3 regions of the Streptomyces sp. NPDC019443 genome follow, and region 3 is predicted to be linked to each of the others. Evidence: riboswitches for the same ligand, from Rfam matches in the RefSeq annotation. Region 3 holds a riboswitch; each other region holds the start of a gene.
The links. Region 3 has a riboswitch for thiamine pyrophosphate ahead of ACH492_RS10435 (thiamine ABC transporter substrate binding subunit). Riboswitches for the same ligand answer to the same signal wherever they lie in the genome.
Positions count from the first base shown of each region.

Region 1: linked by a shared signal. The riboswitch ahead of thiO (glycine oxidase ThiO) and the one ahead of ACH492_RS10435 (thiamine ABC transporter substrate binding subunit) in region 3 are both predicted to bind thiamine pyrophosphate.
Region 2: linked by a shared signal. The riboswitch ahead of thiC (phosphomethylpyrimidine synthase ThiC) and the one ahead of ACH492_RS10435 (thiamine ABC transporter substrate binding subunit) in region 3 are both predicted to bind thiamine pyrophosphate.

Region 1 is NZ_JBIRYJ010000005.1:245,144-256,678, forward strand. It holds gene ACH492_RS18450 (deoxyribonuclease IV) at 60-908, opposite strand; gene pknB (Stk1 family PASTA domain-containing Ser/Thr kinase) at 914-2,851, opposite strand; gene ACH492_RS18460 (thiazole synthase) at 3,177-3,971, opposite strand; gene thiS (sulfur carrier protein ThiS) at 3,977-4,186, opposite strand; gene thiO (glycine oxidase ThiO) at 4,183-5,340, opposite strand; TPP riboswitch at 5,338-5,449, opposite strand; gene ACH492_RS18475 (hypothetical protein) at 5,501-5,842, shown strand; gene ACH492_RS18480 (NAD(P)/FAD-dependent oxidoreductase) at 5,928-7,109, shown strand; gene ACH492_RS18485 (Rv2175c family DNA-binding protein) at 7,171-7,536, shown strand; gene thiE (thiamine phosphate synthase) at 7,625-8,275, shown strand; gene metF (methylenetetrahydrofolate reductase [NAD(P)H]) at 8,366-9,283, shown strand; gene ACH492_RS18500 (hypothetical protein) at 9,335-10,231, shown strand; gene ACH492_RS18505 (phytoene desaturase family protein) at 10,281-11,535, opposite strand, start outside.
Region 2 is NZ_JBIRYJ010000009.1:314,137-319,717, forward strand. It holds gene ACH492_RS27200 (cupin domain-containing protein) at 1-10, shown strand, start outside; gene ACH492_RS27205 (DUF5326 family protein) at 137-349, shown strand; gene ACH492_RS27210 (IclR family transcriptional regulator) at 546-1,316, shown strand; gene ACH492_RS27215 (SsgA family sporulation/cell division regulator) at 1,436-1,870, shown strand; gene ACH492_RS27220 (YibE/F family protein) at 1,884-3,227, opposite strand; TPP riboswitch at 3,299-3,457, shown strand; gene thiC (phosphomethylpyrimidine synthase ThiC) at 3,450-5,243, shown strand.
Region 3 is NZ_JBIRYJ010000002.1:888,160-899,694, forward strand. It holds gene dprA (DNA-processing protein DprA) at 1-52, shown strand, start outside; gene whiG (RNA polymerase sigma factor WhiG) at 295-1,131, shown strand; gene ACH492_RS10390 (TetR/AcrR family transcriptional regulator) at 1,193-1,750, shown strand; partial or broken gene ACH492_RS10395 (M23 family metallopeptidase) at 1,935-2,495, opposite strand; gene rpsB (30S ribosomal protein S2) at 2,754-3,689, shown strand; gene tsf (translation elongation factor Ts) at 3,796-4,632, shown strand; gene pyrH (UMP kinase) at 4,793-5,575, shown strand; gene frr (ribosome recycling factor) at 5,718-6,275, shown strand; gene ACH492_RS10420 (phosphatidate cytidylyltransferase) at 6,275-7,393, shown strand; gene ACH492_RS10425 (SRPBCC family protein) at 7,692-8,156, shown strand; gene rlmN (23S rRNA (adenine(2503)-C(2))-methyltransferase RlmN) at 8,445-9,551, shown strand; TPP riboswitch at 9,571-9,695, shown strand; gene ACH492_RS10435 (thiamine ABC transporter substrate binding subunit) at 9,763-10,854, shown strand; gene ACH492_RS10440 (ABC transporter permease) at 10,893-11,535, shown strand, end outside.

The DNA.
Region 1 (11,535 bases), on a different contig from region 3:
GCAGCGGTTCCTGTCGACAGCAAGAAACCGTATACCCCCTAGGGGTATTCCCGGGTTGTTCAGCGGAGCTTCTTCAGCCGCGCCACATCCGCTGCGTGCCCTTCCTTGCCGCCGGGCGTCTCGATGATCAGCGGTACGCCCTCGGTCGCCGGATGCTGCATCAGCGTCCGGAACGGCTCCTCGCCGATATGGCCCGCGCCAATGTTCGCGTGTCGGTCCTTGTGAGCGCCGGCCACATCTTTGGAGTCGTTGGCGTGGATCAGCTTCAGCCGCCCTTCACCGACCGTCTCCACCAGCAGATCCAGAGTCTGCGCCATCCCGTGCGGCCCGGTCAGATCGTGTCCCGCCGCGAAGACGTGGCAGGTGTCCAGGCAGACGCCCAGCTTGGGGTGGGCGTCGAGCGCCTCGAAGTACGGACCGAAGTCCCAGGTCCGTGAGCAGAGCGAGAAGCCCTGGCCCGCCGTCGACTCCAGCAGCAGGAACGGGTCGTCGTCGTGCGTCAGCTCGTCCAGCAGCGGCAGCATCCGCTCCCGCACCTGCGCCAGCGCCACCTCGCGGGTCCGGCCGCCGGTCGCCGAGCCGGTGTGCACGACCACGCCCAGCGCGCCGATCTCCCGGCCGCGGCGCAGTGAGTGCCGCAGGGACTCCACGGACTTCTCGGCGGTGGCCTCGGTGTGCGAGCCGAAGTTGATCAGATACGGGGCGTGGACGTACGCCGATATCCCGTCGGCCGCGCACTCGGCGCGGAACTGCTCGTCCTGCACCGGGCTCCCGGCAGGCGTCGCCCAGCCACGCGGATTGGCCACGAAGACCTGGACGGTCTCCGCCTCCAGCTCACGGGCGTAGGCGAGACCGGTCCTGGCGAGGCCGCCGGCCACGGGGACATGGCCGCCGACGGGGTTGCGCATCTGAACTACAGCCCCTTGGTCTTGATCGTGATCGTGCTGCCCTCGGGGGCTTGACCGCCGCCCGCGACGGACTGGCTCTCGACGGTGTCGCCGAGGAAGGGGAAGTTCTTCTCGACCTTGACCTCGAAGCCCGCGGACTCCAACTCGCTGGTGGCGTCGTCGACCTTGTCCCCGACGACATCGGGGACCTCGATCATCCGCGGTCCCTTGGAGACCGTCAGCGTGATCGTGTCGCCGCGGGCCAGCTTGGCGCCCTCGGCCGCGGACTGCTTGGCGACGGAGCCCGCTTCCTCGGGGGAGTTGATCCGCTCGGGGGCGACCTTGACCTTGAACCCGGCGTCCTTGAGCGCGCTGGTGGCGTCCGCCAGGGTCTCGCCGGTCACGCCCGGTACGTCGATCGGGGAGCCCTTGCTGACGACGAGGGCGACCGCGGAATCGGGGCTGCGTCCGGTCCCGGCCTCCGGATCCGTGCTGATCACCGAGCCCTGGTCGATCTCGTCGCTGAACGCCTTGGTGACCACTCCCGGCGCCAGACCGAGCTTCTTCAGCTCGCGTTCCGCCTTGGTGAGCGGCTGGCCCTTGACGTCCGGGACCCGGACGATCTCCGGGCCGCGCGAGATGACGATGATCACCGAGCCGTTGCCGCGGATGCGCTCATTCGTCGCGGGGTCGCTGTTGATGACCGTGCCGCGTTTGACCGTCTCGCTGAAGTCGTACCGGACCTTCTTCACATCGAGCCCGGCGCTCTTCAGCTGCTGCCTGGCATCCTTCTCGGTCTTGCCGATGAGGGCCGGGACGCGGGTGAACTGCCCGGAGTTGATGTACCAGACGCCCGCACCCACGCCGAGCACCAGGAACACCGCGACCAGCGTCGCGACGACGCCGCGCCTTGGCACGGACCGGCGCCGGGACTGCTGGGGCTGGTGCGGCGGCTCGGAAGGCGGCATCGCAAGCCGGGTGGTGTGGTTGACCACCGGCTCCTCGCGGGCGAGCACCCGCGGGATCACGTCCGTGGCGTCCTCCTCGTGCGCCCGCTCGCTCCCGCCCTCCGCCGTGTCCTGGGTGTGCGCCTGCGGCGGCACCAGGTCCAGCTGCTCGTCGCCGAGCGGAGCACGGGCCTCGCGGACCTGCGCCAGCAGCGCCACCGCGTCGTACGGACGGACCTCGGGATTGCGGGCGGTGGCGCTCGCGACCAGCTCGTCGAGCTCGACGGCGAGCCCGGGGACCAGCGCGGACGGCGCCGGAATGTCCTCGTTCAGATGCTGGAAGAGCACCTGGGCGGGGGTGTCTCCGGCGTGCGGCTTGCCGCCGGTCAGCATCTCGTAGAGGACGACCCCGCAGGCGTACACATCGGCGCGGGTGTCGGCCGTGCCGTACTCGATCTGCTCGGGGGCGAGGTAGGAGACCGTGCCCAGCACCGTGCCGGTGGTGTTGGTGACCGAGCCCACGGCTCGTACGAGACCGAAGTCGGCGACCTTGACCCGGCCGTCGTCCCCTATCAGCACGTTCTCCGGCTTCATGTCCCGGTGGACGAACCCGGCCCGGTGCGCCGCGCCGAGCGCCGCCAGCACGGGCTCCAGAATGTCGAGCGCGGCCCGCGGCTGGAGCGCCCCGCGCTCGCGCAGCACGTCGCGCAGGGTGCAGCCCGCGACGTACTCCATGGCCAGATAGACGTACGCGCCCTCGGCGCCCTGGTCGAAGACCGCCACCACATTGGGGTGGGCGAGACGCGCCACGGATTTGGCCTCGCGGATGAAGCGCTCCACGAAGGAGGCGTCGGTGGCGAGGGCCGGGTGCATCACCTTGAGCGCGAGCACCCGGTCGAGTCGGGTGTCGACGGCCCGGTAGACCGTGGCCATACCGCCGACGGCGATGCGCGCGTCGACGCGGTAGCGGCCGTCGAGCACCTGCCCGACGAGGGGGTCCTTGAGGGTCGTATCCACGCTGGTGATTCTACGAGCCACCGGTGACACGGCTGACGACTCGGGGCGGGACTGGAGCCGAGCTGTAACGCTGCGCGGGCCTACGCCGGGGGCTCCGCCCCCGGGACCCCCGCGCCTCAATCTCCCCCAGACTTCGTCCGGGGGGACTCCCACGGGGCTTGAATTTTCTGCTGGTCGGCCTGAATCCTCGGGTCGACCGGCGGAAATCAAGCCCGTCCGGCGATTGAGGACAGCGCCCGAAGGGCGTCCGGGGTCTGGGGCGGAGCCCCCAGGCGGCGGAGCCGTAAATCGATGCAGCGGGTAGGGGACTGGCTCCGCGCTCCGGTCAGAACGCGGGCCGCTCCGGGTCGAGGACCGCGCGGCCCTCGTGAGGGGACGACGCCTCGGCGAAGTGCCGACGCGGAATGCGCCCCGCCCGACGCGCCAGCCGCCCCGCCTCCACCGCATGCCGCATCGCCTCCGCCATCAGCACCGGCTCCTGCGCGCGAGTGACCGCCGACGCCAGCATCACCGCCGCGCAGCCCAGCTCCATCGCCAGGGCCGCGTCGGAGGCCGTGCCCGCGCCCGCGTCCAGCACGACCGGCACGCGCGCGTGCTCGACGATCAGCTGGAAGTTGTGCGGATTACGGATGCCGAGACCGGAGCCGATCGGCGAACCCAGCGGCATGATCGCCGCGCAGCCCGCGTCCTCCAGCCTCCGGGCGACCACCGGGTCGTCATTGGTGTACGGCAGGACCGTGAAGCCGTCGTCGACCAGCGTCTCGGCCGCATCCAGCAGCTCGATCGGATCGGGCAGCAGGGTGCGCTCGTCCGCGACGACCTCGAGCTTGATCCAGTCGGTGCCGAGGGCCTCGCGTGCGAGCCGGGCGGTCAGCACGGCTTCGCCCGCCGTGAAGCAGCCCGCCGTATTGGGCAGGACGCGGATGTTCAGCTTCTCCAGGACGGACAGCACGGAGCCCTGGACGGTCGGGTCGAGGCGGCGCATCGCGACGGTGGTGAGTTCGGTGCCGCTCGCGACGAGGGAGCGTTCGAGTACGTCGAGGCTGGGTGACCCGCCCGTACCCATGATCAGGCGGGAGTTGAACGTGGTGCCGCCGATGGTGAGACGGTCGTCGGCCATGCCGGTCAGCCTCCCTGTACTGCGGTGAGGACTTCGACGCGGTCGCCGTCGTCGAGGAGGGTGCCGGACCACTGGCTGCGTGGGACGACCGCTTCGTTGACCGCGGCCGCGACCCCGGAAGGGGCGGCGGTGAGGGCCGCCACCAGGGTGTCCAGGGTGGTGCCGGTGGCGAGCTCACGGGACTCGCCGTTGACGGAGACGTTCAGGACATTCATGCGGGCTGCTCCTGGGGCACGGGGGAGAAGCGGCGAGGAGTGAAGGGGAGGGCCTCGTCCGGCAGCTCGCCGGTGACCAGCACGGCGGCCATCACATCGCCGGTCACGGGCGTGAGGAGCACGCCGTTGCGGTGATGGCCGGTGGCCACGTGCAGGCCGGGCAGGGCGGTCGGGCCCAGCAGCGGGGCGTTGTCCGGGGAGCCGGGGCGCAGACCCGCGCGGGTCTCGGTGAGCGGCAGCTCCGTGATGCCGGGCACCAGCTCGTGCGCGTCGCGCAGCAGCTCGTACACCCCGCCGGCGGTGACCGTGGTGTCCCAGCCCAGTTCCTCGCTGGTCGCGCCGACGACCAGCTCGCCGTTCGCGCGCGGCACCAGATAGACGTGGCTGCCGCGTACCACGGCCCGTACGGTCCGGGAGAGGAAGGGTGCGTACGCAGGCGGCACGGTGAGCCGCAGAACCTGGCCCTTCACCGGCCGTACCGGAGGCAGCACATCCGCCGGCACACCGTCGAGACTGCCGCTCAGTGAGCCGCCCGCGAGGACGACCTGGTCCGCGGTGAGCTCGCCGGCGTCCCTCAGCACTGCTCCGGCCGCCCGGTCTCGAACCACCGAAAGACGCTCCGCCCAGCCGCGGTGGAAGACCACCCCTGCCCGCTCGCAGGCCGTCACCAGCGCCGCGGCCAGCCGCCGCGGATCGACCTGGTGATCGCCGTCGACTCGCAGGCCCCCGCGTACGCCCGGCGCGAGCATCGGCTCCAGACGGCGGCATTCACGCCCGGCCAGCCACTCCGACTCCAGGCCGGACCGGCGCTGCAGGGCGTGCAGTTCACGCAGGTGCGCGCGGTCGTCGGCGTCGAGCGCGACGGCCAGCGTGCCGCATGCGCGGTAGCCGACATGCTGCCCGCTCGCCTCCTCGAGCTCGGCGACGAACGCCGGATAGCGCCGGGCGGACTCCACGTTGAGGCCGAGCAGCGTCTGCTCGCCGTAGTGCAGCTCGGTGACGGCGGCGAGCATGCCCGCCGCGACCTGTGCCGCCCCGCCGCCCGGCTCCGGATCGACGACGGCGACGCGCAGTCCGCGCTGCGCCGCACGCCAGGCCGTGACCAGGCCGATGATTCCGCCCCCGACGACGAGGACATCTGATGTACGAGACATGGGCGTCCAGCCCCTCCCTTCGCCGGCATGACCCGGATCAGGTTCGTACGGTCGGAGGCCGTCCAGCCTCCCTCTCAGCCCGGTGCGCCGGGCTCCCGCGAGTGCCTTACGGTGGCCACCCTAACCCCAGCCCTCAACTCGCAGTAAGGGAGCAGCAGCTGTGGCACGGTCGCTCGACGGACTCGTACTCTCGCCGGTCGCCGACCAGGCTCCGGGCCAGGTGGGGACCCGCACCCGGTTCACGTACCACGAGCGGGACGGCCGGATCTGGGCCGAGTACGAGGGCGGCGACGTGGTCCGCGGCCACCTCGTGGGGACGCGGGAGGGCGACCGGCTGGACTTCCGGTACGTCCAGCTGAAGACGGACGGCCGGACGGCCTCCGGGCACTGCGTCTCGACGGTGGTCGAGCTCGAGGACGGGCGAGTGCGCCTGGAGGAGACGTGGGAGTGGGAGTCTCAGGAGGGCAGCGGGACGAGCGTTGTCGAGCAGCCGGTTACCTGACGGGCTGTCAGATGCGTAAGGTTGTCGGGTGAGCGAGCAGCAGACAGCACAGGGCGTGCGGCGCGTGGTCGTCGTCGGCGCGGGGATGGCCGGCGTGCAGACCGCCGTGGCCCTGCGCGAACAGGGGTTCCCGGGCCCGGTCACAGTGATCGGCGCCGAGCCCCACCAGCCGTACGACAGGCCCCCGCTCTCCAAGGCGATCCTGCTCGGCAAGGCGGAGGGGTCGGCCTTCGAGCTCGACTTCGAGGCGCTGGACATCGGACTGCGGCTGGGCTGCGAGGTGACCGGCGTACGCCCGCAGGCGCACGAGCTGGACACCGAGGCAGGGCCCGTCCCGTACGACGTCCTCGTCATCGCCAGCGGCGCGGAGCCGATCACGCTGCCCGGCGCCGAAGGCGTCCCGGGCGTCCATCTGCTGCGCACCCTCGACGACGCCGCCCGGCTGCGCCCCGTCCTCGTGCGGCAGCACGACATCGTGGTCGTCGGCGCGGGCTGGATCGGCGCGGAGTTCGCGACAGCCGCCCGCGAGACGGGCTGCTCGGTCACCGTCGTCGAGGCCGCCGACCGCCCCCTCGCGTACGCCCTGCCCGCCGAGGTCGCCGCCCCGATGGCCGACTGGTACGCGGAGTACGGCGTCGAACTTCTCACCCACGCGCGCGTGGCCGACGTCGAGCCCGGCACGGTGATCCTCGCGGACGGCCGGCAGCTCCCGGCCGGGGCGGTGGTCGTCGGCATCGGCGCACGCCCCGCCACCGGCTGGCTCGCCGACTCGGGCATCGCGCTGGGCCCGGACGGAGCAATCACCGCCGACGAGCATCTGCGCACCTCGCTGCCCGATGTGTACGCCGTCGGGGACTGCGCCTCCTTCCCGTCCGGCCGCTACGGCGAGCGGCTGCTCGTGCACCACTGGGACAACGCCCTGCACGGGCCGCGCACGGTCGCCGCCAATGTCGTCGCGGGCGCACTGGGGCAGCCGCTGGAGGTCTACGACCCGGTGCCGTACTTCTGGTCCGAGCAGTTCGGGCGCTTTGTGCAGTACGCGGGCCATCACCCGGCCGCCGACACGAGGGTGTGGCGGGGCAATCCGGCGGACGCCACGTGGTCGGTGCTGTGGCTGCGTGAGGGCGCGCTGGTCGCGCTCCTCGCCGTCGGCAGGGCCCGCGATCTGGCGCAGGGGCGCAAGCTCATCCTGGCCGGCGCGCGGCTGGATCCGGATCTCGCCGCCGACCCCTCCGTCCCTCTGAAGGCGGCGGCTGTCCAGGGCTGAATGCGGGCTGCTGTCCGGGGTCCGGCTACCGACTGTCAGTCTGGGATGGCACGCTTGTCCTGTGACCGAGATTGACGCAAAGATCGATGCTCTCGTCCCCGCCTGGCTCCACCTTCCCGACATCGCGGAAATGCTCGATGTCGAGGTGACACGCGTACGGCAGCTGGTCAAGGAGGGCCAGCTGATCGCCGTGCGCCGTGGTGAGAACCGCGCGCTTCAGGTGCCTGCCGCCTTCATCGACGGCAACAAGGTGGTCAAGGGTCTCGCCGGGACCCTGACGCTCCTGAAGGACGACGGCTTCACCGACGAAGAGATGCTTGAGTGGCTCTTCACCCCCGACCCGACCCTGCCGGGCACGCCCGCGCAGGCGCTCAGCGAGAATCGCGGCACGGAGGTGAAGCGCCGGGCCCAGGCGCTCGCCGTCTGATGTCCTGAAGACAACACCACGCGGTGTGCGGGCAGGGGGGCCAGTGGCTCCTGCCCGCACACCGCCGACCCACCCGGGGGGAACACCCATGTCCACGGCTCGTGCGCTGCTGTCCGACGCCCGGCTCTATCTGTGCACGGACGCCCGCAAGCAGCAGGGCGACCTCGCCGGGTTCCTCGACGCCGTGCTCTCCTCGGGGATCGACATCGTGCAGCTGCGCGACAAGGGCATGGAGGCCGCCGAGGAGCTGGAGCACCTTCAGGTCTTCGCCGACGCCTGCCGCAGGCACGGCAAGCTGCTCGCCGTGAACGACCGCGCGGATGTGGGCCATGCCATCGGCTCCGACGTGCTGCACCTGGGGCAGGGCGATCTGCCGGTCCCGGCCGCGCGCGCGATCCTCGGAGACGAGGTGCTGATAGGCCGCTCCACGCACGCCGAGTCCGAGGTCGACGCGGCCGTCGCCGAGGAGGGCGTGGACTACTTCTGCACCGGCCCCTGCTGGCCCACCCCGACCAAGCCCGGGCGGTACGCCCCCGGACTCGGCCTCGTGCGGTATGCCGCGGGGCTTGAGACCGGCCGGCCGTGGTTCGCGATCGGCGGGATCGACGCGGGCAACCTCGACGAGGTGCTGGACGCGGGCGCGCGCAGGATCGTCGTCGTGCGGGCGATCACCGAGGCCGACGACCCGGCAGCGGCGACGGCCTCCCTCGCCAAGCGGGTGCGGGAGCGTATTGGATAACTGTCCGAAGGGTGGACAGTAACCCGGCAAATTCGGACATATTTCCTCTGTTCGGTTGGGTGACCGGCGCGCCCTGGATAACCTGCGGGTATGGCCCTCGGTACAGCTTCGACCAGGACGGATCGCGCACGGACCGTGCGCGAGCTTCTTGCAACCGGCAAAACTTCCTACTCCTTCGAGTTCTGGGCGCCCAAGACCGAGAAGGGCGAGCGGAATCTCTGGAATGCGCTCCGCAGGGTCGAGGCGGTCGCCCCCAACTTCGTCTCCGTGACCTATGGAGCCGGCGGCTCGACGCGCGCCGGCACGGTCAAGGCCACCCAGCAGATCGCCGCCGACACCACTTTGACGCCTGTCGCGCACCTCACCGCGGTGGACCACTCCATCGCCGAACTGCGCAACATGATCGGCCAGTACGCCGACGCCGGGATCCGCAATATCCTCGCCGTCCGGGGCGACCCGCCCGGCGACCCGATGGGAGAGTGGGTCAAGCACCCCGAGGGCGTGCGGTACGCCGCCGAGCTGGTCCGGCTGATCAAGGAGTCCGGTGACTTCTGCGTCGGCGTAGCGGCCTTCCCCGAGATGCATCCGCGCTCGGAGGACTGGGACACCGACATCCGGCACTTCGTCGACAAGTGCCGGGCCGGCGCCGACTACGCGATCACGCAGATGTTCTTCAGGCCCGAGGACTATCTGCGGCTGCGCGACCGGGTCGCGGCCACGGGCTGCGAGACCCCGATCATCCCCGAGATCATGCCGGTCACCAGCGTCAAGCAGCTTGAGCGGTTTGCGCAGCTCAGCAATGCCGCGTTCCCGCCGGATCTGAAAGAGAGGATCCTCACCGCCAAGGACGATCCGGCCGCTGTACGCTCCATTGGCATCGAGTTCGCGACGGAGTTCTGCGCAGGACTGCTCTCCGAGGGAGTCCCCGGACTGCACTTCATTACGCTCAACAACTCCACGGCGACGCTTGAAATCTACGAGAATCTCGGACTGCACGAGCAGTCGTGATCGGTCGTACCGGCCCCGACCCGGGGCGACGGCCGTAGGAGAGGGGCGGGCATGGGCTGGACGGTCCTCTATATCGCGTTCGGTGTCGTCGCGCTGTGGCTGCTCGGTGAGGTGCTGCTGCAGTACAAGGCGCGGCTGCGCTGGAGACTTCTCGCCTTCGTCGGATTCCTCGGCGTGGTCTTCGGCGTCCTGCTGCCCTCCGTCGTGGTGATCGCGGTCGGCGCGATCGCCTTCGCCGTCGGCCAGACGTATGTCACGCTCTCCTTCCGCCGCGGCTTCTCCACGGGCTGGGCGCTCGGCGGAAGCCCGGGCGTGAGCCCCCGCCGCAAGTCGGGTGCCAAGTCGGGGGCGGCTTCGCACGAGCCCTCGCTGGAGGTCACCGACCTCTCCTACGAGCCTGCCGCGCCGTACGAGCCCGACCCGTACGAGTCCGGTCCGTACGAGCCCGGTCCGTACCAGCCCGCCGCGTCGGCGCCGCAGCCGGAAGCGGTCTACGAGCCGCAGCCGCTCCCGGACGACACCGGGCAGTACGGCGTGTACAGCGAAGCCGCCTACGCGGCCCAGCAGCAGGACCAGAGTCAGAACTACGCCCGGTACGGCGGCGCGTACGACAGCTACTCCGGCTACGGGCAGCAGCAGCCGGCGGGCCAGGACAGCTACGCCGGGCAGTACGACTACGGCACAGGGCAGCAGCAGCAGTACGCCGCGTACTCCGACCCGTATGTGGGCGGCCAGCAGTACAACACGTACGAGACGTACGACAGTTACGGCGGCCAGCAGCAGTACGCCGACCCGTACGCCCAGAACCAGTACAACGAGACGCCGCCCGGCGGGGTGTGGGTGCCGCAGCAGCGCGACGGCGAGCAGGAGGTGCCGCCGATGCCGCAGGAGCAGCCCTCCCCCTACGGCTACGACACCGGGTACAACGAGCAGCAGTACCGCTACTGACAGCCGGATACCGGCGGCTGGTCACTGACAGCCGGTTACCGGGAGCGGGTTACTGGGAGCCGCGGAAGTCCGCGCCCTCCACGATCAGCCCGGCCACCAGCGCCCCCGACATTCCCGCGTGCGCAAGACCGCCGCCCGGGTGCGCGCGGCCGCCCACCAGATACAGGCCGGGCAGCCGTGTGCTGTTCGCGGGATGCAGATAGCGGCCGCCCTCCCCGGCGAGCGCGGGCGCGGGCAGCGGTCCCGTCTCGGCGGGCGTCAGGGTCTCGTGCCACAGCAGGCGCTCGCGTATCTCCGGTACGGCCGCGGACGCGGCGTCGATCAGCACCTCGGCGTACCTCTCGCGCAGCGACGCATGGGTCCAGTCGACCGGGCTGCCGTGCCCCATGACCGTCGCGGAGAGGGTGACCGCCTCGTGCTCGTCGTCGGGGCGGGTGCGGGGGTCGTCGGGCCGCAGCACGGTGACGGTGGGCCGCTCGGCCGTCTGCCCGCCGAAGACCGCGGCCGCCTCCGCCCCGGCGTCGGGAGAGTGCAGCACGCTCCGGTGGACGGCCGATGCGGGCCGCGCCCCGCGCAGGGCGAGCAGCACGGTGAACCCGCCGGGCAACTGCCCGCCATCGGCGCCCTGTTGAGGCCGTACGTCGCCGTCCCGCCACAGCTCGTGTCCGACGAGATCCGGAGCCTCGGCGCCCGCCACCACATGGTCGGCCTCGGCGACGGTGCCCCCGGCGAGCTCGACCCCCGCCGCCCGCCCGTCCTTCTCGACGATCCGGGTCACCTCGGACCCGAAGACGAACTCCACCCTGCGGGCCAGACATCGCTCGTAGACCGCGCTTGCCAGCTCGCGCATCCCGCCCTCGACGTACCAACTGCCGAAGGTCTGCTCCATGTACGGCAGCAGGGCGGCGCTCGCCGGGGCGTACCGGGGATCCAGGCCGTACGCCAGGGCGTACCCCTCGAACAGCGCCGCAAGCCGCGGTTCCGCAAGCTCCCACGCGGCGACCTCGGAGACCGTGGAGGCCTGCCGGGCGCGCAGCAGCCTGCGCTGGCGCGGAGCTGGATACGGATCGCGCTTCAGCACCTGCCAGTCCGTCCACAGCGGCTCTTCGAGCAGTGGTCGCCGGGAACGGTCCCAGGCGTCCCTGGCCCGCCCGAGGAACGCGCCCCACCGCTCGCCCGCTCCCGCGCCCAGCGCGGCTTCGAGCGCGGTGACGATGCCGGCCCGCGAGGCGTTCGGCAGGGACACCTCGGTGCCGTCGGCGAACACATGACGGCTTGACGGGTCCACCTGGACCAGCCCGACG
Region 2 (5,581 bases), on a different contig from region 3:
TGAGAGCTGACCGGAAGCACCGCCGATCCCTAGGGGTTCGGTCAGGGGAGATCGAGGGCTCGCGGGCCCCGCACACCACCCCCTCCCGCCTAGCATCGAGGCAGGAACCCAATGAAACGAGGTAAGGACGATGGCTGTGCGGGAAGTATTCGCGGGGATGCCGTGGTGGATCAAGTGGGTCGCGGTGCCCGTCATCGCCCTTGTCGTATTCGGAGGACTGATCACGAGCGTCGTCGGCTTTGTGATCGGACTGCTCTTCAAGATCCTTGTCTTCGTCGCCTTGGTCAGTGGACTCGTCTTCGTCGTACGGAAGTTCATGTCGTCATCGAGCTCACGAAGCGACTGGTAGCCCGTGCCCGTCCGGGCGTTAGCCCGGGCGGGGGAACGCCCCGACAAACCCCCACTGCCGCACGGGAACGGCCATTACAGTGACAACCCCGCTGCCGCCCCATGGAAAATCCGCCTTTGGGAAATACGCGCGGCGGGCCGCGGGGGCGGCCCCCGCAAGCGGGCGCGCTGCCCGTCACCATGCCTGGGGGTGACCTTTGGCCACGGCTACGAACGCTCCTGCCCCTACCCTGATCGTTTCGGTGCAACGGGCGATGAGGCTGCTGGAGACCGTGAGTTCCCATCCGGACGGGGCCCCCGCGAAGCAGCTCGCGCGCGAGGCGGGTCTTCCCCTTCCCACCGCGTACCACCTGTTGCGCACCCTGACGCACGAGGACTATCTGCGCCGCGAGAAGGGCGTGTTCATCCTCGGTGACGCGGTCGAGCGGCTCGCGATCGGCGGCGCTCTGCGGAATCGTCGCACCACGCTCGTGGACTCGCTCGCGCACTGGCGGGACGCCATCGGAGTCCCGGTCTACTTCGCGGCCTACCGCGAGGGCGAGATCGAGATCGTCGCCGTCGCCGACACCCCGTATGCGCCCGCCGTCGCCGAGTGGGCCGACTTCCGTGAGACCGGACATGCCCATGCGCTCGGCCAGTGTCTGCTGAGCCAGCTCGACGAGCAGGGCCGCAGCGACCATCTGGACCGCCACCCCGTGCAGCCGGTCACCCCTTGTTCCGTAAGGGACCGGCGCGCGCTGCTGGAGCGGCTCGCGTCGAAGGAGCGGATGCAAACGGTCGTGGAGCGACAGGAGTACGCGCTCGGTACCGTCTGTGCCGCCATTCCGATCACGGCCGGATCCGGTGCCGCCGCGATGGGCATTTCGCTCCCGCTCCACCAGGAAGAACGCTTGTTTGAGGCGGTCGAACAACTACGTAACGCGATCGGAGGACTTCTGGGCTCCATAGCGTTCTCTATCAGTATCTGAAAAATCACTCCTTGTGATCTACAAGTCCTTACAGGACGATTACGTCAAGAGGCCATGGGGATCGTTCCTGGCCGTTTTCAGCTGAGTTCTTCACTGCTTCATCTGCTGCGGGGTACATGATGCGCGAGTCGGTCCAGGCCGAGGTCCTGATGAGTTTCCATGTCTCCGAGGAGCTCTCTTTCCGGATCCCGGTGGAGCTCCGGTACGAGACGGGGGATCCGTACGCGGTGCGGATGACCTTCCATCTTCCCGGCGATGCCCCTGTGACCTGGGCCTTCGGGCGCGAGTTGCTGCTGGACGGCATCAATGCGCCGAGCGGCGACGGTGATGTGCACATCGCTCCGACCGGTCTCCAGGGGCTGTCCGACGTCACCATCCGGCTCCAAGTCGGCGCCGACCGGGCGCTGTTCCGGGTGAGCGGGGCCCCGCTCGTGGCCTTCCTCGACCGCACCGACAAGCTGGTGCCACTGGGGCAGGAGCGTACGCTCGCCGACTTCGAGGACAATCTGGACGTGGCGCTCGGGCGCATTCTCGCCGAGGAGAACGCCGGCTGAGCAGTCGACGCCGCTACTTCTTGCGGCGGCGGCCCCTGCCGCCCCGAACCGGTGATCCACTCCGTGCCGGTGATTCGTCCGCCGCTGCGATTCCCGGCCGGTCGGCGGAGACCACCAGGCTCGCGAGTGCGGTGGTCACCGGTACGGCGGCGACAAGTCCGATCGACCCCACCAGGGTCCGTACGATTTCCACCGCCACCAGCTCGCTGTTGGCCACCGTCCCCACACTGCTCTGCGCGATCGAGAAGAGCAGCAGCAGCGGCAACGCGGCGCCCGCGTAGGCCAGTACGAGAGTGTTGACGACGGAAGCGATGTGGTCCCGGCCGATCCTGATCCCGGCCCGGTAGAGCGCCCGTGGGCCCATGCCCGGGTCCGCCTGACGCAGTTCCCAGACCGCCGAGGTCTGGGTCACCGTCACATCGTCGAGCACGCCGAGCGAGCCGATGATGATGCCGGCCAGCAGCAGACCGCTCATGTCGATGTTCGGATACAGACCGTGAATCAGACCGGTGTTGTCGTCGGTGTTGCCGGTCATGCTCGCCCAGCCGATGAAGAGTGAGCCGAGCAGCCCGGTCAGCAGCAGCGAGATCAGCGTGCCGAGGGCCGCGACCGAGGTGCGGGCGGTGAGGCCGTGGCACAGATAGAGCGAGACCAGCATGATGGCGCTCGCCCCGATCACCGCGACGATCAGCGGATTCGAGCCCTGCAGGATTGCGGGCAGGATGAACAGGGTCAGTACGGCGAACGAGACGGCCAGTGCGATCAGCGCCATCACGCCCTTCATTCGTCCCACCAGCACCACTGCGAGCGCGAAGATCCCGGCCAGCAGCACCATCGGCAGCTCACGGTCCACATCGGTCACGGAGTACTGCAGGTCACGGGGCGCGTCGGGGGCGTACGCCACCACCACGCCCTGCCCCTTGTCCAACTGCCGCGACGCGTCCGGCTGGACGATCTCGGTGAACGTACGGCCCTTGTCCTTGCCGCTGGTGACCTCGATCGTCGCCTTTTCACAGCTGCCTCGCTGGGCATTGACCGCCTCGCGCCCCTCGGGCGTGGAGGTGTCGCCGGTCGGCGGTACCTGCGCGGCGTTCACGTCCTTGCAGTTGACCTTCTCGACCCGCACCACCTTGCCCTGCTCGGTCTGCCGGTCGAAACCGACACCTGTGCGCTCATGCCCGGGCGCACCGCCCGGCCAGAGCACGACAAGGCCCACGACGACCGCGGTGGCGAAAGGAATCAGCACCGCGGCGATGACCTTGCGGAGATGCTGCGAAACAGGCGCGGCGGGCCCATGGCTGTGCGAGTGGCCGCGGGGTTCGGGCGTCTGCGGCGAGGGGGTCGGCGAGTAGGTCACCGACCGATCATCGCAAGAACGAGGGGGGCCCACTGTTCAGCGCGCCAGAAATGACGCTAGCGTGGTGTCACCTTTGCACACGCGGGAGCTCGGAGCACCGGGCTGAGAGGGCGCTGACCTCCGCATTCGCCGACTGGCCGAAGCCAGTACGCCGTTTACGGAAGCCGCTGCGTCGACCGCCGAACCTGTTACCGGGTAATGCCGGCGTAGGGAGTAGGTCTCATGACCGTATCGGATGCACGCACGCCTGCCTCGAATGAGAACGACGAGGGCGGCAAGTCCATCGGCTGGCACAAGGGATACGTCGAGGGCTCGCGCCCCGACCTCCGGGTGCCGGTCCGCCAGGTGCACCTGACCAACGGCAAGGACGTGACGCTGTACGACACGTCCGGCCCATACACCGACCCCACCGTCGAGACCGACGTCCGCCGCGGCCTGCCGCCGCTGCGGGAGAACTGGATCGTCGGCCGCGGCGACACCGAGGAGTACGCGGGCCGCCCGGTCCGCCCCGAGGACGACGGGATCAAGCACACCTCGCCGAGGGGCGGTCTGCGCAACCTCGACGCGGTCTTCCCGGGCCGCCCGCGCCAGCCCCGCCGGGGCCGGGCCGGACAGGCGGTGTCGCAGCTCGCGTACGCCCGCCGTGGCGAGATCACGCCGGAGATGGAGTACGTCGCGATCCGCGAGAACGTCTCGCCCGAGGTGGTGCGCGAGGAGATCGCCGCGGGCCGGGCCGTCCTGCCCGCCAACGTCAACCACCCCGAGATCGAGCCGATGATCATCGGCAAGCGGTTCCTGGTGAAGGTCAACGCCAACATCGGCAACTCCGCTGTCACCTCCTCCATCGAGGAGGAGGTCGAGAAGATGACCTGGGCGACCCGCTGGGGCGCGGACACGGTCATGGACCTCTCCACCGGCCGCAACATCCACACGACCCGCGAATGGGTGCTGCGCAACTCCCCGGTGCCGATCGGCACCGTGCCGCTCTATCAGGCGCTCGAGAAGGTCGACGGCAAGGCCGAGGACCTGACCTGGGAGGTCTACAAGGACACGGTCATCGAGCAGGCCGAGCAGGGTGTCGACTACATGACGGTCCACGCGGGCGTGCTGCTGCGGTATGTGCCGCTGACGGCCCGCCGCAAGACCGGCATCGTCTCGCGCGGCGGCTCGATCATGGCGGCCTGGTGCCTGGCGCACCACAAGGAGTCGTTCCTGTACGAGAACTTCGAGGAGCTCTGCGAGATCCTCGCCTCGTACGACGTGACGTACTCCCTCGGCGACGGTCTGCGGCCCGGCTCGATCGCGGATGCCAACGACGAGGCGCAGTTCGCGGAGTTGCGCACGCTCGGGGAACTCAACTCCATCGCCAAGCGTTTCAATGTGCAGACGATGATCGAAGGACCCGGTCACGTCCCGATGCACAAGATCAAGGAGAACATCGACCTCCAGCAGGAGATCTGCGAAGAGGCCCCCTTCTATACGCTCGGCCCGCTCACCACGGACGTGGCCCCGGCGTATGACCACATCACCTCCGGCATCGGGGCGGCAATGATTGCCTGGTGGGGAACGGCGATGCTCTGCTATGTCACGCCCAAGGAGCACCTGGGCCTGCCCAACCGTGATGACGTGAAGACCGGCGTCATCACCTACAAGATCGCGGCGCATGCGGCAGATCTCGCCAAGGGGCACCCGGGTGCGCAGGAGTGGGACGACGCGCTGTCCGACGCGCGCTTCGAGTTCCGGTGGGAGGACCAGTTCAATCTGGCCCTCGACCCGGACACGGCACGGGAGTTCCACGACGAGACGCTCCCGGCGGAGCCGGCGAAGACCGCGCACTTCTGCTCGATGTGCGGCCCGAAGTTCTGCAGCATGAAGATTAGCCAAAGCATCACAGAGCGGTTCGGCGGGACTGCGGCTGACGGCGCGTCGGCTGAGGAGGTCGCGGAGGGGATGCTCCAGAAGTCGCAGGAGTTCGCCGAGGCGGGGAACCGGGTGTATCTGCCGCTGGCGGACTGAGGCTCACGCGCAGACGGCCCGTGCATCCGTGGTTCTCAGGCCAACTCGGAGGCGCGGGCCCTGCCCGTCTCGCAGACGAGCCGCGTCAGCGTGGTTCTATCTGGCGACCTCACGATGCCCCGGATACCAAACCACCCGCCCTGCCGAGCCGCGCCTGGAGCCGCTCTCGGCCAGACACCGCTGTGCCTTGCCTACGGGGCGCCAACGGGGAGTTCGCCTCGTAGGCACCTCTGGCTGGGTTGGGAGCGTCTGCTCCTGCACAACAGGGAGATAGGCCCCCTCGACCTCGCGCCGTGGTCGCTGATGGTGTCCTCGGGGCCGGTGTGGTCCCCGTGCCC
Region 3 (11,535 bases):
GTTGACGCACACGGCGATCGGCGGTTCGAACGCGCGGCGAGGCGGTCCTTGACCTGGAGCATTCGGGTGAAAAGGTGATGGCGATGACCTTTGCAGGCCTGTCGGCGACACCTGAGGGGCCGGCGCCGACGGCGTCGGCACCGGTTCGAAGGTATGGGCGACGGCAGGTACCCGCACAGGTTCGTTCCCCCGCCCTTCGCCCACCGCAACGCCGCAGTCACGCTACGCTCACCTCGATTCCGGCCCAGACGCTCGTCCCTTCCCCCCTCACAGCAGAACGGCTCAAGGCAACGCATGCCCCAGCACACCTCCGGGTCTGACCGCGCGGCAGTGCCACCCGCTGCCCGTGGCACCGTGCGGCCCCCCGCTCCCTCGTCGCTCGACGAGTTGTGGCGGTCGTACAAGGCCACGGGTGACGAGCGGCTGCGGGAGCAGTTGATCCTGCACTACTCACCGCTGGTGAAGTACGTCGCGGGCCGGGTGAGCGTCGGGCTGCCGCCCAACGTCGAACAGGCGGACTTCGTCTCCTCCGGAGTCTTCGGACTCATCGACGCAATCGAGAAGTTCGACATCGAACGGTCCATCAAGTTCGAGACATACGCGATCACCCGGATCCGTGGCGCGATGATCGACGAGCTCCGCGCGCTCGACTGGATCCCGCGCTCCGTGCGGCAGAAGGCCAGGGCCGTGGAGCGCGCCTACGCCACGCTCGAAGCGCAGCTGAGACGTACGCCTTCGGAGTGCGAGGTTGCCGCTGAAATGGGCATCGCGGTTGAGGAACTGCATGTGGTTTTCAGCCAGTTGTCGCTGGCCAATGTCGTCGCGCTGGAGGAGTTGCTGCACGTCGGCGGCGAGGGCGGCGACCGGCTCAGCCTGATGGACACCCTCGAGGACACCGCCGCCGACAACCCGGTCGAGGTGGCAGAGGACCGGGAGTTGCGCCGGCTGCTCGCGCGCGCCATCAACACCCTGCCGGAGCGCGAGAAGACCGTCGTCACCCTCTACTACTACGAGGGCCTCACCCTCGCCGAGATCGGCAATGTCCTCGGCGTCACAGAGAGCAGGGTCAGCCAGATCCATACGAAGTCGGTGCTTCAGTTGCGGGCGAAGCTGGCCGACGTCGGACGTTGACGCTGAATCGTCCCTGCCTCATCCGTAGAGTGGAGGCGTGCCCAGGATTCGAGCGGCCTCTGTGGCCGAGCACCGGACCATGCAGCGCGGCGCCCTGCTGGACGCCGCGCGCTCCCTGCTGTCCGAAGGCGGTACGGAGGCGCTGACCTTCCCCGCCCTCGCCGAGCGCACGGGCCTGGCCAGGTCCTCCGTCTACGAGTACTTCCGCTCGCGCGCCGCGGTCGTCGAGGAGCTCTGCGCGGTCGACTTCCCGGTCTGGGCGGCGGAGGTCGAGGCCGCGATGCAGCAGGCCGACACGGCAGAGGGCAAGGTCGAGGCGTACGTACGCCAGCAGCTGGAGCTCGTCGGCGACCGGCGCCACCGGGCCGTTGTCGCGATCTCCGCGAGTGAGCTGGACGCCGGGGCACGGGAGAAGATCCGTGCCGCGCACGGCGGGCTGATCGCGATGATCGTGGAGGCGCTCGGCGAGCTGGGGCACGACCAGCCCCGGCTGGCGGCGATGCTGCTGCAGGGCGTGGTGGACGCCGCGGTGCGCCGCATCGAGATCGGCGCGGCGGAGGACCCGGCGGCGATCGCCGAGGCGGCAGTGTCGATGGCCCTGCGGGGCGTGCAGGGCTGACCCCGCAAGGGCCTCGCGGACCGGGAGGGCCCGGTGGGCCGGGTTCCGGAGCCCGGCGCAGGCCCCGGTGCGTCAGGGCGACTGTGATCAGCAGCAACGCCGCGTGCAGTGCTGTCCCGGACGCCCCCGCGAGAACGGGCGCGGCAACCCGTGCGGCGACCGGAGCGACAGTCGCCTCAAGAGGCGGGACGCCGAACACCGGCAGCAGCCGGGACGGCGATCGGCGCAGCAGCCAGGGCGGCAGCAGAGACAGCGGATCCAGATACTCCGCGCCGCGCAGCAGCCCCCAGTGCAGACAGCCGGCCGCACAGTGCGAAGGGCCCGGCTCGACGGTCGCCACCACCTGGCCGGCGCTCACCTCCGTGCCCTCGGGGAGCAGCGGGCGCACGGGTTCGTACGTCGTGCGCAGCGGCGGTTCACCCGTACCGGTGAGGGTGAGGGAGAGGACGCCGCGGCCCGCGACCCGGCCCGCGAAGGAGACCCGGCCGGGCGCCGCGGCCCGCACCGGGGTGCCCGGCGGCGCGGCCAGATCCACGCCGCGGTGCCCCGGCCCGTACGCCGAGTCCGGTGGCTCCCAGCCGCGTACGACGATGGGCCGCGGCGGACCCACCGGCCAGCTCCGGTCGCGATCGAGGGCAGACGCCGGGGGCGCGCCCCCAATGAGCAGGGCAGCGGCAAGGGCAACGACAACGGCGACTACGGGTACGAGAAGTCTGCGGATGGATCTGCGGATGTGGCGGTACATGGCACAGACCGTCCCGCGGAACCCCGCAACCGCGTGGATCATGGTCCCGATCTGTGGAGTACTGACCGGTTGTGGACAGCGCCGTCACCCGGCACCGCGCCGGTCCCGTACACTTCTTCTGGCGATCCGGGTCACCGGGTCGACTTCGCACGCCCCGCCACCACACCCTCTTCAGGTCGGTGGCCGCGCTCCTCGGTCCCTTGTGGCACGGCGCGTCGGGGCGTCAGGACATAACCGAGAATCCAAGGAGATACGGCCATGGCCGTCGTCACGATGCGGGAGCTGCTGGAAAGCGGCGTCCACTTCGGTCACCAGACCCGTCGTTGGAACCCGAAGATGAAGCGATTCATCTTCACGGAGCGCAACGGCATCTACATCATCGACCTGCTCCAGTCGCTGTCGTACATCGACCGCGCCTACGAGTTCGTCAAGGAGACCGTCGCGCACGGCGGCTCCATCATGTTCGTCGGCACCAAGAAGCAGGCCCAGGAGGCCATCGCCGAGCAGGCGACGCGCGTTGGCATGCCGTACGTCAACCAGCGTTGGCTGGGCGGCATGCTCACCAACTTCTCCACCGTCTACAAGCGCCTTCAGCGTCTGAAGGAGCTTGAGCAGATCGACTTCGAGGATGTGGCCGCGTCCGGCCTCACCAAGAAGGAGCTCCTGGTCCTCTCCCGCGAGAAGGCCAAGCTGGAGAAGACCCTCGGTGGTATCCGCGAGATGCAGAAGGTGCCCAGCGCCGTCTGGATCGTCGACACCAAGAAGGAGCACATCGCCGTCGGTGAGGCGCGCAAGCTCCACATCCCGGTCGTCGCGATCCTGGACACCAACTGTGACCCCGACGAGGTCGACTACAAGATCCCGGGCAACGACGACGCGATCCGCTCCGTCACCCTGCTCACCCGCGTGATCGCCGACGCCGTCGCCGAGGGCCTCATCGCCCGTTCCGGCGTCGCCACCGGTGACTCCAAGCCGGGCGAGAAGGCCGCCGGCGAGCCGCTCGCCGAGTGGGAGCGCGACCTCCTCGAGGGCGAGAAGAAGGCGGACTCCGACGAGGCTGCCGAGGCTCCGGCCGCCGCCGAGGCCGAGAAGCCGGCCGAGGCCGCTGCTGAGGCCCCCGCTGCTGAGGCTCCGGCTGCCGAGGCCCCGGCCGCCGAGGACGAGAAGCCGGCCGCGGACGCCGAGCAGGCCTGACCGCTCAGGTTCGGTAGTTGACGGCGGGGGACGGTGTCACAAGCACCGGCCCCCGCCGCTCACCCGTAGATCTTCGACTTTCGACTTTCGAGAGAGATTCAAGGACATGGCGAACTACACCGCCGCTGACGTCAAGAAGCTCCGTGAGCTCACCGGCGCCGGCATGATGGACTGCAAGAAGGCGCTGGACGAGGCCGACGGCAACGTCGACAAGGCCGTCGAGGCTCTGCGCATCAAGGGCCAAAAGGGCGTCGCCAAGCGCGAGGGCCGCTCCGCCGAGAACGGCGCCGTCGTCTCCCTCATCTCGGACGACAACACCTCCGGTGTCCTCGTCGAGCTGAAGTGCGAGACGGACTTCGTCGCCAAGGGTGACAAGTTCCAGGCCGTCGCGGCCGCGCTCGCCGCCCACGTCGCCGCGAGCTCCCCGGCCGACATCGAGGCGCTGCTCGCCTCCGAGATCGAGCCCGGCAAGACCGTCCAGGCGTACGTCGACGAGGCCAACGCCAACCTCGGCGAGAAGATCGTCCTGGACCGCTTCGCGCAGTTCACCGGTGGGTACGTCGCTGCGTACATGCACCGCACCATGCCTGACCTCCCGCCGCAGATCGGCGTCCTCGTCGAGCTCGACAAGGAGAACGCCGAGGTCGCCAAGGGCGTCGCGCAGCACATCGCCGCCTTCGCGCCGAAGTACCTCTCCCGTGAGGACGTCCCGGCCGAGGTCGTCGAGGCCGAGCGCCGCGTCGCCGAGGAGACCACGCGCGCCGAGGGCAAGCCCGAGGCCGCCCTCCCGAAGATCGTCGAGGGTCGCGTCAACGGCTTCTTCAAGGAGGCCACCCTCCTGGGCCAGCCGTACGCGCTCGACAACAAGAAGTCCGTCCAGAAGGTCCTGGACGAGGCCGGTGTCACGCTGAAGCGCTTCGCGCGCATCAAGGTCGGCATCTGACCCGTTAAGCGATCGACACGGGAGCCCGCTAGGGTTCCTTACGCAGTCGCCGGTCGCGCTCGCGCCGGACGACCGCAGATCTGACGAGGAGGCCATTGCCGACAGGGATACCAGTAACCCACGGCAATGGCCTTCTTCGTATGTGCACGAGGAGATCTCCATGAACAAGGGCGCGGACGCCAAACAGGCTGCCGACGACAAGAGCGACCACGACGTCAAGAAGGTCGGGCGCTTCATGCTGAAGCTGTCCGGTGAAGCCTTTGCCGGCGGTGGAGGGCTCGGCGTAGACCCCGACGTCGTACACGCCATGGCGCGCGAGATCGCCGCGGTTGTCCGCGACGGTGCTCAGATCGCGGTCGTCATCGGTGGCGGCAACTTCTTCCGCGGGGCCGAGCTCCAGCAGCGCGGCATGGACCGGGCCCGTTCCGACTACATGGGCATGCTCGGCACGGTGATGAACTGCCTCGCCCTCCAGGACTTCCTGGAGAAGGAGGGCATCGACTCCCGCGTCCAGACCGCCATCACCATGGGGCAGGTCGCGGAGCCGTACATCCCGCTGCGCGCAGTACGCCACCTGGAGAAGGGCCGCGTCGTCATCTTCGGCGCCGGTATGGGCATGCCCTACTTCTCCACCGACACCACCGCGGCGCAGCGCGCCCTGGAGATCGACGCCGAGGCCCTGCTGATGGGCAAGAACGGCGTCGACGGGGTCTACGACTCCGACCCCAAGACCAACCCCGACGCGGTGAAGTTCGACGCGCTGGAGTACGGCGAGGTGCTCTCCCGCAACCTCAAGGTCGCCGACGCCACCGCCATCACGCTCTGCCGCGACAACGCCCTTCCGATCCTCGTCTTCGAACTGCTCGCCGAGGGCAATATCGCTCGGGCCGTCAAGGGTGAGAAGATCGGCACGCTCGTGAGCGACCAGGGCACCCGCGCCTGACTCGGAGGACGCCCCTCGGGGGACGTCCCTCGAGGGATGGACAAAGTCCTGCCGGTCGGACACCGTGCAGGAGAAGACGCGACACAGGGTTCCGCCGGCCCAGTTTGACGCCGGGCCCACTCAAGACACGCAGGAGCAAGTGGTGATCGAAGAGACCCTCCTCGAGGCCGAGGAGAAGATGGAGAAGGCCGTCCTGGTCGCCAAGGATGACTTCGCCGCGATCCGCACCGGACGTGCGCACCCGGCGATGTTCAACAAGATCGTGGCGGACTACTACGGTGCGCTGACCCCGATCAACCAGCTGGCCTCGTTCTCGGTTCCCGAGGCGCGGATGGCCGTGGTGACTCCGTTCGACAAGAGCGCGCTGCGCAACATCGAGCAGGCGATCCGCGACTCCGACCTCGGCGTCAACCCGAGCAACGACGGCAATATCATCCGGGTGGTGTTCCCGGAGCTCACTCAGGACCGCCGCAAGGAGTACATCAAGGTCGCCAAGACCAAGGCCGAGGACTCCAAGATCTCGATCCGCTCCGTGCGCCGCAAGGCCAAGGAGACCATCGACAAGCTGATCAAGGACGGCGAGGTCGGCGAGGACGAGGGCCGCCGCGGGGAGAAGGAGCTCGACGACACCACCGCGAAGTACGTCTCGCAGGTGGACGAGCTGCTCAAGCACAAGGAAGCCGAGCTGCTCGAGGTCTGATGAACGACTCTTCCTGGGGGGCCCCGCCGAGAGCCGGTTTCTGGGGACCGCCCGACCAGGGGCCTGCCCCGGCGGGTCCCGCATACGATGAGCATGACGCACAGCAGACTCGGCCCATGCCCATCGTGCCGGACTTTCCCGACGCAGGTAGAGACGCCGAAGACCGCGACGACCGCGATCGCCGCGACGACAGCAACGACCGCGACCGGGGGGCCGCTCGGCTGGGTGGCCCCCTGTTCCGCGACGAGATTCCGCAGGAGCCCATGCCCACCCCGTCGTCGGCACCCGAGCCGCCGCAGAAGAAACGGGCCGGCCGTGATCTGCGCGCGGCCATAGGGGTCGGCGTCGGTCTCGGCGCTGTGATCGTCGCGTCGCTCTTCATCGTCAAGGCCGTGTTCGTCGGCGTGATCGCGGTCGCCGTCGTGGTCGGACTGTGGGAACTCACTTCGCGGCTGGAGGAGCGCAAGCGGATCAAGGCTCCGCTGGTGCCGCTCGCGGTGGGCGGCGCGGCGATGGTTGTGGCCGGTTATGTGCGCGGCGCCGAGGGCGCCTGGGTCGCCATGGCGCTCACGGCGCTCGCGGTGCTGGTCTGGCGGATGACGGAGCCTCCCGAGGGCTATCTGAAGGACGTCACGGCGGGCGTCTTCGCAGCTTTCTACGTTCCTTTCCTGGCAACTTTCGTCGCGTTGATGCTCACCGCGGACGACGGCCCGTGGCGGGTGCTCACCTTCCTGGCGCTGACCGTGGTCAGCGACACGGGTGCGTACGCCGTCGGCTGGCGCTTCGGCAAGCACAAGCTCGCGCCGCGCATCAGCCCGGGGAAGACCCGCGAGGGCCTCGGCGGCGCGGTGGCGTTCGCGATGGGCGCGGGTGCGCTGTGCATGCAGTTCCTCATCGACGACGGCACCTGGTGGCAGGGTCTGCTTCTGGGCTTCGCGGTCGCGGTCAGCGCCACGCTCGGCGACCTGGGCGAGTCGATGATCAAGAGGGACCTGGGCATCAAGGACATGGGCACGCTGCTGCCAGGTCATGGCGGCATCATGGACCGGCTGGATTCGCTGCTGCCCACGGCTCCGGTGGTATGGCTGCTGATGGTGATCTTCGTCGGGTCCGGCTGACCCATTTGACCTGCGCTTTTACGTGTTAGGGGCTCGTTGTTCACAGGCGGCGGGCCCCTCTTCGTATCTCTGCGACACTCGTATCACCATGCCCAAGCCCGGAGAACTTGCAGTCTCGGAGCAGCGACAGGCCCTCTACCAGCACCACTGGAGTTGGTAGAGGGCCTGTCGTCGGACACTGGGCCGTCTCTGGGCCATCAGCCTTCATTCCGGCGGAGGTCGACGTTCTGCCACGGAGGCGTCGCTGACTGCGCCCACGATCATGCGGCTGACGCAGCCCGGTGGTTCCATGGGGTCCATGGCAACCAGGACTGTCGTCGTCGAGCGCGTGATCCGGGCGTCTCCCGAGCGGGTGTGGGAGGCCCTGACCGACCTTGAGGGCGCGGAGCGCGTGCTGAGCGGTGTGGAGCGGATCGAGGTCCTCACCGAGGGCGGCTTCGGAGCGGGCACACGGTGGCGCGAGACCCGGCGGATGCTGGGGAAGGAGGCCACCGAGGAGATGTGTGTGACCGCCAGCGAGCCCCCCGAGCGTTTTGTGGTGGAGGCCGACTCCCAAGGCACCCACTATGTGTCGGAGTTCGCGCTGCTGACCGCCGGGCCGGAGGCGACGACCGTGCGGATGACATTCTCGGCCGTCCCGCCCGGCGGCTTCATGGGTCTGCTCGCAAAGCTGCTCGGCGGCCTCGGCGTCAAGGCCGTGAGCAGGGCGATCGCGAAGGACCTCGACGATGTCGCCGCCGCGGTGGAAAGCCGCAGCGGCTAGCTTTGTCGGAGTGCCCCAAAGTACTCGCTCACGGCCTTGATGCTCCCTCCTGCCCGGTTTCGACAGAGAGACCACAGCGGGGGAGAGGTTCGCCATGCCGTGGTCGACGGCTTCAGCGGTAGCGCCGGCGCTGCCCGTTGGCGTGCTGGCCAGCCAGAACGCCCTTCGGCTGGGCCGTGTGTGGGCCGGCCGAAGGTGCCCAGCAGTGACCAACAACGACCGTCGATGCCCACCCGGGGCGGCAACGGCCGCAGGTCATGAGATTCGGTCTGCGACACTGGTGGGACCATGCCCAAGCCCGGAGAACTCACTTTCGTCGCGCCCCGCGGAGCCAAGAAGCCCCCGCGGCACCTTGCCGACCTCACGCCCGCCGAGCGCAAGGACGCCGTCGCCGCGATCGGCGAGAAGCCGTTCCGCGCCAAGCAGCTCTCGCAGCACTACTTCGCGCGGTACGCCCACGACCCCACACAGTGGACCGACATCCCCGCCGCCGCGCGAGAGAAGCTCGCGTCCGAGTTGCTGCCCGATCTGATGTCGGTCGTCCGGCACATCTCGTGCGACGACGACACCACCCGCAAGACGCTGTGGCGGCTGCACGACGGCACGCTCGTCGAATCCGTCCTGATGCGCTACCCGGACCGGGTGACGATGTGCATCTCGTCGCAGGCCGGCTGCGGGATGAACTGCCCCTTCTGCGCCACCGGGCAGGCGGGGCTCGACCGCAATCTGTCGACCGCCGAGATCGTGCACCAGATCGTCGACGGCATGCGCGCCCTGCGTGACGGTGATGTGCCGGGAGGCCCGGCGCGGCTGTCCAACATCGTCTTCATGGGTATGGGCGAGCCGCTCGCCAACTACAAGCGGGTCGTCGGCTCCATCCGCCGCCTCACCGACCCCGAGCCGGACGGGCTCGGGCTCTCGCAGCGCGGCATCACTGTGTCGACCGTCGGCCTGGTTCCCGCGATGCTGCGCTTCGCCGACGAGGGCTTCAAGTGCCGTCTCGCCGTCTCGCTGCACGCGCCGGACGACGAGCTGCGCGACACCCTGGTCCCGGTCAACACCCGCTGGAAGGTACGGGAGGTGCTGGACGCCGCCTGGGAGTACGCGGAGAAGTCGGGCCGCCGCATCTCCATCGAGTACGCACTGATCAGGGACATCAACGACCAGGCGTGGCGGGGCGACCTGCTGGGCCGCCTTCTCAAGGGCAAGCGGGTCCATGTGAACCTGATCCCGCTCAACCCGACGCCGGGATCGAAGTGGACGGCCTCCCGCCCGGAGGACGAGAAGGCGTTCGTGGAGGCCATCGCGTCCCATGGTGTGCCCGTCACCGTCCGCGACACCCGTGGCCAGGAGATCGACGGAGCGTGCGGACAGCTCGCGGCCTCCGAGCGGTAATCTTGGCTCGAACATTTACATATTCCGACAGGGGAGCGCCACAGCGCTGAGAGTGCGACCACCGCTATGAAACAGCACAGCGGTCGCAGACCCTCTGAACCTTGCCCAGGTCATTCTGGGTAGGAAGTTCGGTCACCACTCAAGCTGTTGCGCCCTGCTCACTTTGTGAGCAGGGCCGCGTCTCTTCCTGGTCACTCCAGGAGGAATTTCAGTGAGCACCACCAAGAAGTTGACGGTTACCGCCGTCGCCGCCGCTCTCGGCATCTCGACCCTCGCGGCCTGTGGCGGGGAGTCCAAGGACTCCTCCTCCGGCGGCTCGAAGTCCAAGACCGTGACGCTCGTCAGCCATGACTCCTTCGCCGCCTCCCCGGCCGTGCTGAAGGAGTTCACCCAGGAGACCGGCTACACGGTCAAGGTGCTCAAGAGCGGTGACGCGGGCGCGGCCCTCAACAAGGAGATCCTCACCAAGGGATCCCCGCAGGGCGATGTCTTCTTCGGCGTCGACAACACCCTGCTCTCGCGGGCGCTCGACAACGACCTGTTCACGCCGTACGTCGCCAAGGGACTCGGCCAGGTGGCCGACGAGGCGCAACTCGACAAGGACAAGCACCGCGTCACGCCCGTCGACACCGGCGACATCTGCGTCAACTACGACAAGAAGTACTTCGCCGACAAGAAGCTCGCGCCCCCGCAGTCCTTCGACGATCTGATCAAGCCCGAGTACAAGAACCTCCTCGTCACCGAGAATGTCGCGACCTCGTCGCCCGGTCTCGGCTTCCTCCTCGGCAGCGTCGGTAAGTACGGCGACGAAGGCTGGCAGGACTACTGGAAGAAGCTGAAGGCCAACGGCGTCAAGGTCGTCGACGGCTGGGAGCAGGCGTACAACGAGGAGTTCTCCGGTTCGGCCGGTGGCAAGAAGGCCAAGGCGGACCGGCCGCTGGTCGTCTCATACGCGTCCAGCCCGCCCGCCGAGGTGCTCTTCGCCAAGCCGCAGCCGACCGAGGCGCCCACCGGCGTCGCGACCGGAACCTGCTTCCGCCAGACGGAGTTCGCGGGTCTTCTCGACGGTGCGAAGAACGAGGCGGGCGGCAAGGCCCTGCTGGACTTCCTGGTCTCCAAGAAGTTCCAGGAGGACATGCCGCTGAACATGTTCGTGAACCCGGTGGTCAAGGACGCGAAGCTGCCCGAGCTGTTCACCAAGTTCGGCGCGGTCGTCGACAAGCCGGAGACCGTCGCGCCCGACAAGATCGCCAAGAACCGTGAGCAGTGGGTCCAGTCGTGGTCCTCGCTCGTGCTGAAGTAAGCAGGTCCGTCCGCGGGAATGCGGCGCGGCTCGGGCTGATGGCCGGGCCCGTCGCGTTCTTCGCGGTCTTCTTCGCCTATCCCGTTGTCGCGATCGTGGGCCGCGGTCTGGAGATCGACGGGGTATGGCAGTTCGGGCGGATCGGCGAGGTGCTGGGCCGTTCCGACATTCAGCAGGTCCTGTGGTTCACCATCTGGCAGGCGCTCGCCTCCACTGCGCTCACCCTCCTGATCGCGCTGCCCGGCGCGTACGTCTTCGCCCGCCTCGACTTTCCCGGCAAGCGGCTGCTGCGGGCGGTGGTCACCGTTCCGTTCGTGCTGCCGACCGTCGTCGTAGGGACGGCGTTCCTGGCGCTGCTGGGGCGCGGCGGTCTGCTCGACGAGCTGTGGGGCGTCAGGTTCGACACGACCGTCTGGGCGATCCTGCTCGCCCATGTCTTCTTCAACTACGCGGTGGTCGTACGGACCGTGGGCGGACTGTGGGCGCAACTCGACCCGCGTCAGGAGGAGGCCGCGCGAGTTCTGGGCGCCGGGCGGTTCGCGGCCTGGCGGCGGGTGACGCTGCCCGCGCTCGCGCCCGCCGTGGCGTCGGCCGCCCTGATCGTCTTTCTGTTCACCTTCAGTTCCTTCGGCGTCGTACTGATCCTCGGCGGGCCGGCCTTCTCCACACTTGAGGTGGAGA